Regions from separate parts of the Rossellomorea sp. KS-H15a genome, predicted to be linked through region 3. Evidence: riboswitches for the same ligand, from Rfam matches in the RefSeq annotation. Region 3 holds a riboswitch; each other region holds the start of a gene.
The links. A riboswitch is a leader RNA that binds a small molecule or an ion and turns the genes downstream of it on or off. The one in region 3 is predicted to bind S-adenosylmethionine.
Positions count from the first base shown of each region.

Region 1: another riboswitch for S-adenosylmethionine. It lies ahead of metK (methionine adenosyltransferase); the one in region 3 lies ahead of M1J35_RS11075 (2,3-diketo-5-methylthiopentyl-1-phosphate enolase).
Region 2: another riboswitch for S-adenosylmethionine. It lies ahead of M1J35_RS22850 (YezD family protein); the one in region 3 lies ahead of M1J35_RS11075 (2,3-diketo-5-methylthiopentyl-1-phosphate enolase).
Region 4: another riboswitch for S-adenosylmethionine. It lies ahead of M1J35_RS22160 (homoserine dehydrogenase); the one in region 3 lies ahead of M1J35_RS11075 (2,3-diketo-5-methylthiopentyl-1-phosphate enolase).

Region 1 is NZ_CP096886.1:4,075,872-4,080,084, forward strand. Features, by position in the region: gene M1J35_RS20890 (alpha/beta hydrolase) at 1-737, opposite strand, end outside; gene M1J35_RS20895 (gamma carbonic anhydrase) at 822-1,337, shown strand; gene metK (methionine adenosyltransferase) at 1,451-2,653, opposite strand; SAM riboswitch class I at 2,870-3,013, opposite strand; gene pckA (phosphoenolpyruvate carboxykinase (ATP)) at 3,333-4,213, shown strand, end outside.
Region 2 is NZ_CP096886.1:2,863,495-2,867,707, forward strand. Features, by position in the region: gene M1J35_RS14550 (sulfate permease) at 1-743, opposite strand, end outside; gene M1J35_RS14555 (phosphoadenylyl-sulfate reductase) at 801-1,499, opposite strand; gene M1J35_RS22850 (YezD family protein) at 1,603-1,758, opposite strand; SAM riboswitch class I at 1,836-1,941, opposite strand; gene M1J35_RS14565 (MaoC/PaaZ C-terminal domain-containing protein) at 2,107-2,511, opposite strand; gene M1J35_RS14570 (MaoC family dehydratase N-terminal domain-containing protein) at 2,508-2,957, opposite strand; gene fabG (3-oxoacyl-ACP reductase FabG) at 2,982-3,740, opposite strand; gene M1J35_RS14580 (acyl-CoA dehydrogenase family protein) at 3,762-4,213, opposite strand, start outside.
Region 3 is NZ_CP096886.1:2,158,816-2,163,028, reverse strand. Features, by position in the region: gene M1J35_RS11085 (methylthioribulose 1-phosphate dehydratase) at 1-367, opposite strand, end outside; gene M1J35_RS11080 (2-hydroxy-3-keto-5-methylthiopentenyl-1-phosphate phosphatase) at 364-1,023, opposite strand; gene M1J35_RS11075 (2,3-diketo-5-methylthiopentyl-1-phosphate enolase) at 1,023-2,234, opposite strand; SAM riboswitch class I at 2,341-2,443, opposite strand; gene M1J35_RS11070 (pyridoxal phosphate-dependent aminotransferase) at 2,492-3,676, opposite strand; gene M1J35_RS11065 (carbon-nitrogen family hydrolase) at 3,798-4,213, shown strand, end outside.
Region 4 is NZ_CP096886.1:4,301,107-4,305,319, reverse strand. Features, by position in the region: gene M1J35_RS22175 (helix-turn-helix domain-containing protein) at 1-405, shown strand, start outside; gene M1J35_RS22170 (hypothetical protein) at 434-694, shown strand; gene M1J35_RS22165 (DUF2254 domain-containing protein) at 741-2,081, opposite strand; SAM riboswitch class I at 2,383-2,493, shown strand; gene M1J35_RS22160 (homoserine dehydrogenase) at 2,626-3,873, shown strand; gene M1J35_RS22155 (aspartate kinase) at 3,922-4,213, shown strand, end outside.

The sequences.
Region 1 (4,213 bases), 1.9 Mb from region 3:
TCTCTTTCAGGTTCATTATAAATTTCATGATAGCACTTTGGCCATTCTTTGTAATGCATTTCAGATAATGACAGCTCATTAAACCATTTTTTCACTGTCTTTTTTTCGACGATTTTATCATCCCCTGCCTGCATCACAAGCAATGGGACGTCTGGCATTTTTTCCAGGTTGGCAAATGCTTGCTTCATCGCCTGTACAAGCTCCCTGTACCAGCGGACAGATACTTTCGTGATATAAAGCGTATCATTGCTGTCGATTTCCCGGACATCTGCGTTTCGGGTCGCCATATCGATGGTTAATCCTGAGGGGAACTTCACCATCGGAGCGATTTTATTTAAACCGAGGGATAATAGCTCGACCGGTTTAGCCGGGGTCGTAACCAATCCTAAACACGGCGAGGATAAAATGACACCTGCTACGTTCACATGGGATTCCTGCAGGAGTCGTATGGCGATTAGCCCGCCCATACTATGGCCGATCACAAAGACGGGCAGTTCAAATTGATAGGCTGCCTGGACCCAGTCCTTCACTTCCACAATGTATTCATCAAAGGAATCGATATGTCCCCTTTGGCTTCTTGACGTCATTCCCTGACCGGGTAAGTCACCCATGACGACGTGAAAGCCTGATGCACGCCACATTTCAATGAGCCAACCATATCTTCCGTGATGTTCCATCGCTCCATGAATGATGACGATGACTGCCTTTGCCTCTTGATCTGATTCCCATTTCCACATGGCAATTCCTCCTTTGTAGTTCTCTCCATGAATGAATTCTGCTACCATTATTATAATAAATATTATTGAAAGGGGTAGTAAAAAATGCTCTATCCGTATTATGATAAGAAACCCATCATCGCCCGTTCGGCATTCATCGCCGATTATGTCACCATCTCAGGGGACGTGGAGATCGGTGAAGAATCAAGTATCTGGTTCAATACCGTCATCAGGGGGGATGTCGCTCCCACAAAAATCGGGGATAAAGTAAATATACAGGATAACTCCATTCTCCATCAGAGTCCAAATAACCCTCTTATCCTTGAAGATGAAGTGACCGTCGGCCATGGGGTGATCCTACATAGCTGTAAAATCAGGAAAAAGGCATTGATCGGCATGGGCTCCATCATCCTTGATAATGCCGAAATCGGCGAAGAGGCGTTCATCGGAGCCGGAAGCCTTGTCCCACAAGGGAAAGTCATCCCGCCAAATACCCTTGCCTTCGGACGGCCGGCAAAAGTCGTGAGGGAGCTCAATGAGCACGATATCAGTGAAATGAAGCGCATTTCAAGAGAATACGCAGAAAAAGGACAATATTATAAGAACATCAAACCGTTTTAACTTCCTATACTTGGGATACCCCATCCTCCTTGAGAATACTCATGGAAGATTTTCTTTTGATCATCAACAAAAAGACCAACACCCCAAAAAGTGTTGGTCTCTTCTATCTTTCCTTATTCAGCTAATGCTTCTGCTTTCAACGCATCTGCTTTGTTCGTGCGTTCCCAAGGAAGATCAAGATCGTTACGGCCGAAGTGTCCGTAAGCAGCTGTCTGCTTGTAGATCGGACGACGAAGGTCAAGCATCTTGATGATTCCTGCAGGACGAAGGTCAAAGTTATTGCTCACAACGTCAATTAATACATCTTCTGACACTTTCCCTGTTCCAAATGTATCAACGGAGATGGATACGGGCTTCGCCACACCGATTGCATACGCTAATTGAACTTCACATTTCTCAGCAAGTCCCGCTGCCACGATGTTCTTCGCTACATAGCGCGCTGCATAAGCCGCTGAACGGTCCACTTTCGTTGCATCCTTACCAGAGAAGGCACCGCCACCGTGACGTGCGTATCCACCATAAGTGTCAACGATGATTTTACGTCCTGTCAGACCTGCATCACCTTGTGGTCCACCGATTACGAAGCGGCCAGTCGGGTTGATGAAATATTTCGTTTCTTCATCGATCAGTTCTTTCGGTACAACCGGGTCGATGACATATTCTTTCAGGTTGCGTTGGATTTGCTCAAGCGTCACTTCAGGGTGATGCTGAGTAGAGATAACGATCGTGTCGATACGGACCGGCTTATCGTTTTCATCGTATTCAACGGTTACTTGTGTTTTTCCATCCGGACGAAGGTAAGGAAGGATCTCTTCTTTACGTACTTCTGTTAAACGACGGGAGATTTTGTGGGCAAGGGAAATCGGAAGAGGCATAAGCTCTTTCGTTTCATTACAAGCGAATCCAAACATCAATCCTTGGTCACCTGCACCGATTGCATCGATTTCTTCATCCGTCATTTGACCTTCACGGGCTTCAAGGGCCTGATCGACACCTTGAGCGATATCGGCAGACTGCTCATCAATGGAAGTCAGAACTGCACATGTTTCAGCATCAAAGCCGTATTTCGCACGTGTATAGCCAATTTCACGGATCGTTTCACGAACGATTTTCGGAATATCAACATACGTATTCGTAGTGATTTCACCGGCAACAAGCACAAGACCCGTTGTGACAGACGTTTCACACGCTACACGTGCATTCGGATCATTGGTCAGAATTGCATCAAGAATTGAATCAGAAATTTGGTCACAAATTTTATCTGGATGTCCTTCGGTTACGGACTCAGATGTAAACAGACGACGTTTAGTTGACATCAAGGTTCCTCCTTAAGCATATTTGTCAGAACGATTCTTCTGACAAAACAGTAAACAGATACGGTACTCATTTCCCTAAGTAGTATGAAGTAAACATGATTCTTTTATAAATAAATCATGATTTATGTGCATGTGGTCCACTATAAACAGAAAAAACCCTTCCTCGGGGAAAAAAGTTTCAGAGGAAAGGTTTCAGATCATAGCCGCGCCTTTTCTCTCTTATCGTTCAAGGTTTTAGAGACCTTGCCTCAGTTTAGCACCTTCGCTTAATCGGATTCATTAAAGAAATGGATCCATTCACTATTTAGCAGGTTGCTGGGTTTCATAGGGTCTGCTCCCTCCACCAGCTCAGGATAAGAGTATCCGTTCAAGGAACAATGATAACGGTTAGGACAAGTGGTGTCAACTTTTTTTGAATGACAGGTTTAACCATTCATTTCGTGGTTTCAGCCTGTTTTTTATCATCTACATAACCTAATGGGGTAATGAGGCTAAACATTGCGAGGTGCATTTCATATAAATAAGAAGAAACATGCTTTATTCGGTCAAGAAATGTGACAAAATGAAGACACATTATAAAATTAAATAAATAGTATAGACTAATAGCTTGATTGTGTTATACTATTTTTGTAAAGTAAACGATACCATTTAAATAAATTTATATAAAGGAAGGGTTCGAATGAATTCAGTGAGCATGTCTAATGAATTAACGGAATTACTTAATGGTCAAAACATCCAGGAACAATTATCTGTTTCTCAACTAGTCGAAAAGGTCCTTCAACGAAATGAAGGCGTTTTAACTTCATCAGGTGCAATCAGAGCAGAAACTGGTAAATACACAGGACGCTCTCCTAAAGATAAATTTATTGTTGAAGAACCAACGACGAAAGATAAAATCGAATGGGGTTCTGTCAATCAGCCGATCTCATCGGAATCGTTCGATAAATTATATACGAAAGTCATCGAATACTTAAAAGAAAAAGAAGAAGTATTTTCATTTAAAGGATTCGCAGGTGCCGACCCGAAACATAGACTACCGATCCAGGTGATCAATGAGTTTGCCTGGCATAATCTGTTTGCCCACCAATTATTCATCCGCCCGGAAACAGAGGAGTTAAAAGATCATCAATCTGAATTCACCGTCATTTCAGCACCGAACTTCAAGGCTGATCCAGAAGTGGATGGCACTCACTCTGAAACGTTCATCATCGTTTCATTTGAAAAAAGGATCGTGTTGATCGGCGGTACCGAATATGCCGGTGAAATGAAAAAATCCATCTTCTCGGTCATGAACTATGTACTTCCTGAATCCGACATCCTTTCCATGCACTGCTCTTCGAACGTAGGTCGTGAAGGCGATGTAGCATTGTTCTTCGGATTGTCCGGTACAGGGAAAACGACTTTATCCGCTGATCCAAACCGCCGCTTGATCGGTGATGATGAGCACGGCTGGTCCCCGAACGGCGTATTCAATATCGAAGGCGGATGCTATGCTAAGTGCATCGGGCTGACACGTGAAAAAGAACCTCAGATCTTTGATGCGATCCGTTTCGGTTCGGT
Region 2 (4,213 bases), 700 kb from region 3:
GTCAGAGGGATCGGCAATCCATACAGAGAGCTCAAGATGACGAGGAAGGCTCCTGTTGAGGAAATGACAATTCCTTCAGCTTTAGAATATTGCGTAATTTTCTTGCCGTTTGTTTCGACTACTTTCTTTCCCAGTAAAACAGCTCCCAGTGCAACAAATGCACCACCAATCAAGATTCCACGTGAAGGTGATATCAGCTCTGCCCCCACCAAAGGACCAACGGCATTGGCAACATTATTCATGCCTGCTGAGAAAGCTTCAAAGAATCCAGCGATGATCAACAGATAAGCAAGCCACTGTTTATCAAAATGATACCCCCGCTTTTCAAGCTGAACTAAACCCAATCCTGCAAGCCATGTTACGAAAAAGGCGATGACAGGGACGATCACCCAGAAAGACATGATCGTAATAAGTGATTTTACATACAGAACCTGATAAGCTACCCCGACTCCTACAACCGCGCCAACCGTTACTTCACTCGTAGATAGCGGAATGCCGATCACATTCGCAAGAAACAATGAAATCGTTGCGGATAACAAAATAATGAGAACGACCTTTATCGACAATAGATTCTGTGGGATGATCCCAGAACTGATTGTCTTTACAACCTCTCCACCACCCAGAACCGCTCCACTCAGGACACCTGCCGCGCATATCCATAGCGCTGTCCGGATGTTCTTTATTGCGCCTGCACCATATGCCACTCCCATTGACGCTGCCGCTCCGCTGGCACCAATGTTCATGGCGAAGAACAAGCTGATCAGAAGGGCCGAGATTTCAAGCAAATCCCGTCACCCTATCTAATGGAGACCGCATTCTGTCTTTCCTTTTCCTTTCCATCTTCCGGAGCGAAGATCATTGACATCAATAGCCGGTGTGGTGCAATGGAAGCAGCCAATGCTCGGATACCCTTGATCGTGAAGGGGGTTATAAGAAAGATTATGCTTATGGGTATAACGCCAGATCTCCTTCCACGTCCAGTGAATCAGCGGACAGATTTTAACGGATTGAAATTTGTCATCTTTATTGATGAATTCAACATGTTGTCTTGTTGGGGATTGTTCCCTCCTTAATCCTGAAATCCATGCGTGCCCCTTGGATAATGTTTCTTTTAACGGGTCAAGCTTCCGAATTTGACAGCATTGGTTTGGTTTGGTTTCCCATAACTTATCCCCATATGCCTCTGCCTGCTCCTTGAGGGTCAACTGAGGCTTTTTCATATGGATGGTCAACTCGGGATACGCCTTCTTCACTTTCTCGATGATTTCATACGTTTCCTTGAAATGAACCCCTGTATCAAGGAATACAATGGTTGCCTGCGGTTTCACCTTGGATATGAGATCGATAAGCACAATGCCTTCTATCCCGAAACTGCACGCATATACAACCTCGTCACCATAATGATCATATGTCCATTTCAGGACGTTAAGCGCTCCTTTATAGACAGGATCCACTTCAAATTCCATGGATGCCTGTTTCCAAGTCTGATACGTTAACATAGTACACCCCATTCCCTGACGCTTATCCAAAGAAAAAGAGGCGGTAACAAAATATAAGGAGTCCCTATATTTTTGCTACGCGCCTCTAGTTTGTCTAGTCAGCTTATTTTATTCGGACTTTCTCATTTTTCTCTAATTGAATGACTTTTCCATCCTGTACGATAATCGTGATTGAACCAAAGCTCATGGTTTCAAGCATGGACTGGATTTTCTCTGCTACCAAGTCAAACTGTACATGCTGGTTCTTCTCTTTTTTCACATGATACCCCCAATTTTCTTCTTATCCAGATCAGAAAAAAACAACTTCCCATTTTGGAAAGTTGTTCAGGTAAGGTTACCTTATCTTCCAAAATGACTTCACATTTTGCTGGAATTAGCACCTTACAATACGTAGGTTGCTGGGCTTCGCAGGGCCAGATCCCTCCACCACTCTGGATAAGAGTTATTCATTTTAATATTCTAAATAATATCACAATTACAGCAGAAGTCAACCCGAGTTTTTCGATCGGATTTATGTCTTTTGTCTTATTTTATTCAAACATCATTCCATACATGTTTATTCGATTGGGGGTGGTTCTACGACAATTTTTCATAAAGCATTGCGCAACTATTCAAGGACCCTAAACGCGACGTTACCCTCAATTACGTTCTTCCCGGCTTGTTTTGTGGCTAAAACCTTAAAATGAAGGAGGTTTTCCTGTTTGTCCGTCAATTCTGCCCGTAATGTCACCACATCATGTAACATGACCATCCCTTTAAATCGTACCGAGTAATCCTGGATAAACCCTTCCTCATAGTGTGGGCTGAAAAGTTTGGACACATTGCCCATCGTCCACATTCCATGAGCGATGATTCCTGGAAGACCCAGCTTCAAGGCTTCATCATCGATGGTGTGTATCGGATTGTAGTCTCCGGAAGCTCCTGCGTATTTGATCAGGTCCATCCTCGTGACCGGAGCGAGTTCAACCGGGGGGAGTGTATCTCCTATTCCGAATGATTGTAGTATTGTCATTTACTCAACCTCTTTCTGACTTCTTCTGTAATAATGACAATCGCCTGGGAAGTGAAGATTCTTTCCCCACGAGAATCTTCCCCGACATCTTCGATGACAAGGAATCCCAGTTTCCCCCCGGTACCTTCCCGTTCATAATAGTTTTTTATTTCCGTATAACATTGAATCGTTTCCCCTACCTTCAAAGGTCTTTCATAATGAAAGGATTGTTCACCGTGAATCAACCCATCATTCGGTAAATGAAAGCCTTCGATCGAACCATAGTCGAATACTCTCGGAAAGGTGGGAGGGGCAATGTTCCCCCCATAAGAGGAGGACTTCCCGGCATCTTCATCCACATAAAAGGGATGGGGATCGCCAATGGCGTCTGCAAATTTCCGAACCGCTCCTCTTTCCACTGCATTTCGGGTGGAAGTAGACCTCTTTCCGATATAGGATTCAAACATATTCTTCACCTCTTTCTTCTTTATTCAGGCTTTCGGCCCTCCAGCAACGTAGAGAACCTGACCATTGACGAATGAAGATTTTTCATCTGCAAAAAAAGCGACGGCATTTGCAATATCTTCAGGAGTCCCGCTTCTTCCAACAGGGATTCCCTGGAGACTTGCTTCCACTAATTGATCGAAAGTGATCCCGATCCGTTTCGCAGTTTCTTTCGTCATATCGGTTTCAATAAAGCCCGGTGCTACAGCATTCGTGGTGATTCCGAATGGACCAAGTTCTATGGCAAGGGTTTTCGTCAAGCCTTGAAGACCTGCTTTAGCCGTTGCGTAGTTTGCCTGCCCGCGATTTCCCAATGCTGAGGTGGATGAAATATTGATGATGCGTCCGTACTTTTGTTTGACCATGTATTGTTGGGCTGCCTTCACTACATTGAATGAACCCTTTAAATGCACATCCATGACCGTCTCCCAATCGTTTTCGGTCATTTTGAATAACAGATTATCCCTGATGACCCCTGCATTATTCACCACAATGTCCAGGGAACCAAAAGATTCATATACTTCCTTCATAGCATTTTCAACTTCCCGGGATTCTACGACATTTGCCACTTTTGTATACAATTCATATTGTTTAAATACCTCACTCGCTTCATTCAACGCATCCTCATTGACGTCGATGATGGCCACCTTGGCCCCTTCTTCAGCCAGTAATCCGGCAATTGCCCTGCCGATCCCTCTGCTTCCACCTGTAACTAAAGCCACTTTTCCTCTGAATCGCTCTCCCATTTCGTCTGCCTCCATTTCTGTTTATACAAATTGCCCAAGTTTCACATGACCTTTTAATAAGTTCCTTGAAATGATCAGTTTTTGAATTTCATCGGTTCCATCATAAATGCGCCATAACCTTGCCTCCCGGTACCATCGTTCGATCGGCAGCTCTCTTGTATAGCCCATACCACCATGGATCTGGAGGACGCGATCTACGACCCGATTCCCCATATTGGATCCATATAGCTTGGCCATCGACGCAACGTGACGATTGTCTTCCCCTTGATCGAGTGTGAATGCTGCATTTAGCACGAGCCAGCGGGCCGCTTCAATTTCCACGGCTGAATCCGCAATCTGCCACTGAATCGCCTGCCGGTCCGCGATAGGTTTTCCAAATGTTTCTCTTTCTTTCGAATAGTCGATGGCCATTTGAAGAAGTCTTTCTGCTGCTCCCACCGCCTGGGCCCCAACAATCCAGCGGGCAAATCCGA
Region 3 (4,213 bases):
GTTCCTGGTTTCTGAATGTGATGACACCTTCATCCCCATACAGTTCACTGATCACATTGTTGGCAACAGTATGGACATGCAAGCTGCATCCCGCTGAACTCCCATTGAATATGTGACTGTGGAGAAGGGTTTCGGCTGAGGGACGCAGTTGGGTTTCCTCCAAGGCCTCACCCTGTGCATTCACAAGGAGGAAGTCCTCTTTCGTGTGCTTTCGCTTATCCTTTCCACTTGCTGTAACCAGGAAAGATACAGGCGATGATTCCACTCGTATCGCCAGATTCCCACTGGTTCCCATAAACCAGTCCCTCTCCGCCAATTCTCTTTTGATATCAGCGAGCTCTTCCCATTCGGATTGATACGACTTCATATTGTCACTCCTTTTTCTATCACATTTATGCAATCGTGAAATGTTTCAAAAGGATGATACGGGATTTCCTTTTCTTCACACGTACGTGCGAGATAGTCCCTTGCGAGTACTGTATCGCCAAGCTTCGCCATCTCAATGTCTGTAACAGAGTCCCCTATTACAATCACCTCATGATCTTCCAGGGATAATGCCCTCAGAATGGAAGGCTTACAGCATCCACATCCTTTGTTTTCACAGTGCACGTCACATGGATATGGCCAATGAATGGTTATGTTCGAATCGTTAAAGATCGCTTCGTTACAATATACAGCCTTAAAAGGCCCGAATTCTTTCAGTAACGGGTGAACGAAGAAGTCTATTCCCCCACTCACAATATACAGGGGAATCTCATTGACTTTTGTATAGTCCACGAATTCCTTGAAGCCTTCACGAATAACCGCTGTTTCCATCAAATACTGAATCATCTCGTCTTTCTTTGAAGAAGGAATGAGTGAGAACAACTTGCTTACCCCTTCTTTGATCGAGATCGAGTGGCTTAAAATGTCCTCTTTTACAGGCTCCCATTCCGGTGGGGCAAAGGCTTTCATCAAAGAAATGATATTATCTGTTTCTGTGATCGTCCCATCAAAATCACAGAATATCACTGGAAGACTCATTACACCTTTACCTCCCCTCCCCATAGGGACAGGGCTTTCTTCAGTTCTTCATAGGTTTCGGCTGCTTCCTGGAGTGACCTTCCGTCTAAAACAGCATCGATCGCTTGGCCAAATGCCCTTCCTCCCCCACTTGCACCGTCCGGGTGACCGTGAATGCCTCCTCCGGCATTGATGACACAATCTGTCCCGAAATCTTTTACCAAAAGGGGTACAAGAGCCGGGTGTATGCCTGCTGATGGAACTGGCAATGTTCTCTTCAAATGTTCGTCATTCTTTGTTAATTCATGGCTTATGGATAGGACGTTGTCCTTCTCTAGTGCCACACTACCGTACGGAGATGGAAATAATGAAAAATCAGCCCCGGCCATCCGCAATAATTTACCCAACCATAAAGAGTAGCTCACTCCATATACTGGAGACGCTGCAACAGCCCCGGCAAAGGCAGGATGAGCCATGATCGGCAATGAAATCTCAGGGTCCTCCCTCAATTCCTGCAGAACATCGAGACCGTAGGAAAATACATTGAATAAAAGAGCATCTGCCCCAAGCTCCCTGGCTTTTCTTGCCTTGTCCCGTAACTGTGAGGTTTTCCCTGTCAGATTTATGGCATACAAGGTTCTCTTACCCGTTTCTTCAAAGACATTGTGCAACACTTTTTTTCCTAATCTCACTCTTTCAAAAAATGGAGTCAAGGAATTATCAAATAATATTTCATCATCTTTTACGACATTGACTCCGCCGAGGGCCTGAGCTCTTAACTGATTTTCAAGGAACGTGAGATCCCTGCCGATCACCCCTTTGAATATGCTCATTAACAGCGGTCGACCATGAACCCCTGTTAATTCCCTGATGCCCTCTATCCCAAAACGTGGACCGGGAAATGACTTTTTTAAGTCTTCTGAGAACTCCAGATCCAGTAATTTCACTTCACCATCGAGAGAAAGTTTGCCGAATACCGTTGTAAGGATAGCCGGAATATCATTGGAATAATTATGACCGGGATACCCAATCTTCACCTCACCCCAGGAGCCTTCGTCCTCCCTCTCTTCCACAGAAACGACTCTCCCCTTGTATTTTCTTAATTGTTCCTGTTCCAGTAGCGGCAGGTCCGTCCATGATCCGACCGTGAGTCCCAAAGCAATCCCTTCTGCCTTTTTCTCGTATGAACCACTCTTTCCCTTTAGTCGATATGTTGCAATCACTTCGCTCATTCATATTACCTCCCTATGTAAAAGCTCTTTTCCGCGTCTTGATTTCATCATGCCGGCAAACAAAAAAACCTCTTCCAGATAAGAAGAGGTTTACATTCGGCACTCTTTCTTATCTGTCAGCTGTATAGCTGCAAGAATTAGCACCGTGCTTAAATAAGTCGGTTGCCGGGCTTCATCGGGCTGGTCCCTCCGCCTGCTCTTGATAAGAATTTCATTATATTAATTCAGTTGGATTATTGCACCAATTTCAGCATATGTCAATCCCTTTTGTGAAATAATTCTAAACTTTCTATACGGGAAATCGCCTCTTTTATCCGTTCATTTGTCGTTAAAAGACCGACCCGTACATACCCTTCTCCATATTCTCCAAATCCTACACCAGGAGCAACGGCCACTTTGATTTTTTCAAGTAAATAGGTTGAGAACTCAACAGATGTGAACCCTTCCGGCACCTTAAGCCAGGCAAAGAAGGAACCTTGTGGGGCTTTTACATCCCACCCAATTCCCTGTAGACCCGAGATCAGGAGTTGTCTTCGTTCTTCATATGTGGCAACCAGTTCCGTTACGCAATCCTGGGAACTCAGTAAAGCCGTAGTGGCTGCTTCTTGAATCGCGCCGAACAGGCTTACGTAAAGGTGATCCTGGAGGAGATTGATCGCTTCAATGACACTCTTATTCCCAACGGCAAAACCGACTCTCCAGCCTGCCATATTATAGGTTTTCGATAATGTATATATCTCAATCCCGACATCCTTTGCACCATCCGTCTCAAGAAAGCTCAAAGGCTTCTGTCCATCGAAACCGATCGCCCCGTAAGCAAAGTCGTGCACCACACAAATATCATGCTTTGAAGCAAGTTCCACCGTGTCCTCGAAAAAGGATTTTGTGGCGGTAGCACCCGTTGGATTATTGGGGTAATTGAGGAACATTAATTTCGCCCTTTCCCATTCTTCACGGGAATGGACACGATAGTCCGGAAGAAACCCATTCTCCTCTTTCAACGGCATCTTGATCATACTGGCTTCTGCCAATGCGACCCCCGATACATAATCCGGATAACCTGGATCCGGGACAAATACTCCATCCCCGGGGTTCAATAAACATTGAGGGATCTCCACCAAACCTGCTTTTCCTCCAAAGAGAACCGCTACTTCGGTTTCGGGATCTATCTCCACACCGTATTCCCGCAAATAGAAAGCTGCAATCGCCTCCTTAAAGCTCGATAAACCACGAAATGGAGGATATTTATGGTTAGAAGGAGATTGAGCCGCTTCTGTTAGTTTTTCCACAATATGTGGAGGGGTCGGCTGATCTGGATTTCCCTGTCCCAAATTAATGACATCATGCCCCTCATTCACAACAGCATTCACAGTTCCTGCAAGGGAAGCGAAAAATTGTTCAGGTAATGATTCCAAGCGTTTTGCTTTTTCAAAGTGTTTCATACATTCACCCACTCATTTTTTTGAAAATTAATTACTTTCAAATTCTAGTCACAAATGATATAACGGAACATAAAGAATGTAAAGGAATAAATGACAAAAAGTACATACCGAGGTGAAGGTAATGATTCAAAAGGTGGGTCTCGCCCAGATGGATATTGTGTTTGGGAATCCTGAAGAAAACAAGATGAGAGTGGAACAGTGGGTCAAAAAAGCAAAGGAGGAGGGATGCGGTGTCGTCGTTCTTCCTGAACTCTGGACGACAGGTTATGATCTTACACGGATAGATGAGATCGCAGATGAGGGAGCCGAAGATTCTTCCTCCTTCCTGACTTCCCTGTCAAAAAAATATTCCATTCACATCATAGGAGGCTCTGTTGCCAATAAATCAACAGATGGAGTTAGAAATACACTATTGGTGGCTGATGCATATGGCGAGTTGGTGAAACGGTATTCAAAGCTTCACTTATTCAAACTAATGAATGAACATCATTACCTACTTCCCGGAGAGGAAGACGGGGCGTTCTCTCTTGATGATAC
Region 4 (4,213 bases), 2.1 Mb from region 3:
GGTGGGTTGTATCGGGACTTGATGCAGGATAGAAAAGCACGGGATGCCTATCAGGTCGCTTATGGATTATTGAAACATGAGTCACCCACAGAAGACTATGTCAGAATTCTTTTTGGCTATATTGAGAGTTCCATGGATGTAGAGGGGCCGGTACTTGAAAAATGGGAAACGTTAATAGAGGAAGGACTCCGTTATGCAACCGCCAATAAAGATTCCTGCAAAGAGTGTCTATTTACGATGCTTGGTATCAGGGTTCATGAAGGGGAAGAAGCATATTATCAATATATGGAGAATGTCATCATCCCATTGTTGAAGGAAGAAGGGCAATACTCCGAGTGTAATTACTATATTCAAAAGCTCTACAATGGGAAAATGGTTAAAGAAAAAGAATGCGTTAACAGCTAATCACAATACCCTGTAAAGGAGAGATAGGATGGAAAACCCGGATCGATTAATTTCGTCATTCGATGAGGTGGCCTTAAGTGATTATAAAATGCCGATCATCTGTATCTATCAGAGTCCGAAAGATTATCAAGGCATGTTTGTAGCAAGACTATTCGATGTGAACCAGCCGACCCATAACATTTTGATGAGACCAACTTTAGAAGCGGTCAGAAGTGAAATCCCTGAAAGATTCTCCGTTGTACCGAAAGCTCAAGGGGAAGATGACAGCATTGTCGAAACGTGGATATGACTCTCGTAAAGAAGCTTCATTTCTCTCTGAGAGAAATGAAGCTTCTTTACGTATTTTTGTTTGCGTTCGGATAGAATTTATCTTCGATTTCTTTATATTCCCTGAAGTGGCCGGTGAGGCGTGCAAGCTTATGAACCTCTTGAAGAAGAAAGGTTTTATCTAATTCGTAAATGACCTCCCTTTCGATATGATCGATGGTGTTGCAGGCGAATTCCCAAAGATCTTTGTGCTTCGAAGGCTGGATGGATTCGGCTAAAAGTGCCAGTGCACGTACGATTTCGGTTATGATTAAGTGATTGTTTTTCGCATAGTGTCGAATATAACCAAATCCACGATAGAGATAATAATCAAATGGTTCCGATTGGAGGATGACCCGTATCCTTTCATCTTGGTCGATTAAATAGGGTGTGAAGGATAATTGATCCTCCACCGTCAGCATCAGATCGGCCATCTGGTCGATCGTGTTCGAAGCCGTTTTGGGATCGTCATTCCCCAGGGATTTAATCGCCACCTCTGCGAGTTTGTGGATCCCCATCTGCAGGTCTTGGATTTCTGTCTCTTTATGACCCATTTCAATGAATTGCAGGTATGAATCAGTGAAGATATTGTCTGTCTTCGGCCCCCATAAGCTCAGAACTTCATTCCCGGCAAGTACATAATCGCCCACTTTATAATGAAGCTGTAGGACAAAATTCTCTTTCTGTGCGAGTTGAATCATTCCCTGGAAATCTACTAATTGAATATAGCCGGAGTGTTTAGCCTTCACATGAAGAATGTTATTTTTCTCTTCCTCCATGATGTCCCCATCTTCAGTGGTGCGATGTGCTTCTAAATCTTTCTTCAGTGTCTGGTGGATCATCACTTCAGAAACTTGTTTCATATTGTACGTGATATTATGGACCTGCATCCAGGTAGACGCATGGTTGATGAAGAAGATGAAGGTGATGGCTGATAGAAAGGCAAGGCAGATCGTCATCATGGGTGCAGCGACAAACATCTCCTTCTTTGAACTGCCGATAAACAAAAAGAGAAGGAGGACATAAACAAAACTGCCATTAAATATACCGAGGGCGTGCTGCGTCTGCCTGTCCGATATGAAATCCAAGAGCATCCTTGGCGAAAATTGTCCACTGAACGTCGTCAACACGACTAAGAGGGAGTTAAGCGTGAAGGCACTGAGCGTCAAAACGCCACCAATGAGGGTGCTCACAAGGATTCGGGTGACAGAGGCATCCATGCTTAATAGATCAAACGTATACTGTGAGATTTCCAATGAGAGATCCAAGTATAGGGTAATGGCTACCAGCAGTACGGCAAGACATATGTACAAGAAAGGCATATACCATATGGTCAGCCGGATTTCATGCATGCGTTGACGTTTGGACATGAGCAAATATTTTCTGATGGAAAGGGGGAGCATTTTTTTAAACATGTTTGAAACGGTTCCTTTCTAGTAAATGGATATGGATTAGTTTTCCCTGCCAGTGTAGGTTAAAACCTGAATTTCAAAAATAGATTCATAGAGGGTGGATGTTTCAAAGGAAATCACAGTAAACCCATGTGAAATTAGGTGTCTGACAAATTAGAAAGAATTTTTTAAAAATACCGAAAATGGTATTGACGGAGGAATGAATCACCTATATAATCCAATTCATACTCAAATATCAAGTGAAAACGTAACGTTATATCTCTTATCAAGAGCGGCGGAGGGATAGGCCCGATGAAGCCCGGCAACCTGCAGGATCAGTCTGTAAAGGTGCCAATTCCTACAGATTCCATGTGAATCTGGAAGATAAGGGGAGGAGCATACACACTAAGCCCTCTTCTTACAAGAAGAGGGCTTTTCTTTATACCCTCATTCTTTCCACCATGCCCGGTGGATCTTCAGAAAGAAGCAATGCGATACAAACGACAAAAAGGAGGCTAAAAAGATGTCAGCGATAAATGTGGCGATACTGGGCTTTGGAACTGTCGGTCAAGGGGTTTGTGAAGCCATTGATACTCACCAGGACAGGTTGAAGGAAACACTCGGGAAAGAGGTGAAGGTGAGGGCGATTCTCATCAAGGACCCGGTTAAACAAAGGGAAATTGATCCGTCCATTAAGGTTACGACAGAATTCAAGGACATTCTCGACATACCGGATCTTCATGTGATTTTTGAAGCGATTGTAGGAGAAGAACCGGGATACACGTATTTATCGAAAGCGGTGGAGAAGGGAATTCACATCGTCACGGCCAATAAAGTCATGTTTGCTAAATTCGGCCCCAGCCTTATGGAGAAAGCAAAACGTCACACTGTATCCGTTGGTTTCGAAGCGACAACAGCCGGAGGGATCCCGGTCATCGGCACGATCCGCCAGCTCCTGAAGGTAAATGAAATCAAAAGCATCCAAGGCATATTGAATGGGACTTCCAACTTCATTTTGTCCCAAATGAGAAAAAAGGGTCTTTCCTTTGAGACCGCTCTAAAGCAGTCCCAGGAAAAGGGGTACGCAGAGGCGGATCCGACGAGCGACATCGAAGGATATGATGCCTTTTATAAATTGCTGATTTTGAGTCAGACCGCTTTTGGCAGACAGCCGGATTGGAAGGATATCAGACGCAGGGGGATCACACACTTGACGGCAGAATGGCTGCAGGCAGCCGAGTCCTTCCGATTGCGCTTTAAACACGTAGGTTCATTGGAACGTGACGGATTCAATCGGATCAAAGGTGAAGTAGAGCCGGTCCTCGTCCACGACACCCATCCTTTCTACGGGGTGGAGGATGTGGAAAATGCGATTTCATTAAAAGGGAGTCTCGTAGGAAGAATCACACTACTTGGGCCAGGCGCCGGTAAATGTCCGACAGGAAGTGCCATGGTGGAGGACTTTCTTTCACTGATTCAAGGGAAATACACGGCATCTCCTGAAAGTGCAGTACACAATGGAGAGGTTCTGGAAGATAGCACAGGCCAATGGGTCTTACGTGTTCCTGCAAATGAAGACTATCAAAGGTGGATTCCGTTGTTCACACTGAAAGACCGCATTCAGCTTGGCGATTTCCTGTATGTCTTTGTAGAAGGCAGGAAAGAGGACATAGAATCAGTTCTTACATCACAGGAACAGATCCAGGCAGTGTCCATCCTGGACGAAATCCCACTTGAAAATGCAGTGAAAGAAGGGATTGCGGTTTCCTGACGATTTTATTAAAAAAGCAACAGATCTGATAGAAAGTAGGGGGATCACTTGAGTATCGTCGTTCAGAAATTTGGTGGAACCTCTGTAGGTTCTGCGGATCGAATTAAACGGGTAGCAGGTTATGCGTTGAAGGAAAAGGAGAAAGGGCATGACGTGGTGGTGGTTGTATCGGCCATGGATAAAACGACGGACGCCCTTGTAAAGCTTGCGGGAGAATTGTCTGATGTTCCCCGGAAAAGGGAAATGGATATGCTCCTTTCAACAGGGGAACAGGTCACGATTTCCCTTCTGACAATGGCCCTCCAGCATAAAGGGGCGGAGGCAGTATCCCTGACCGGCA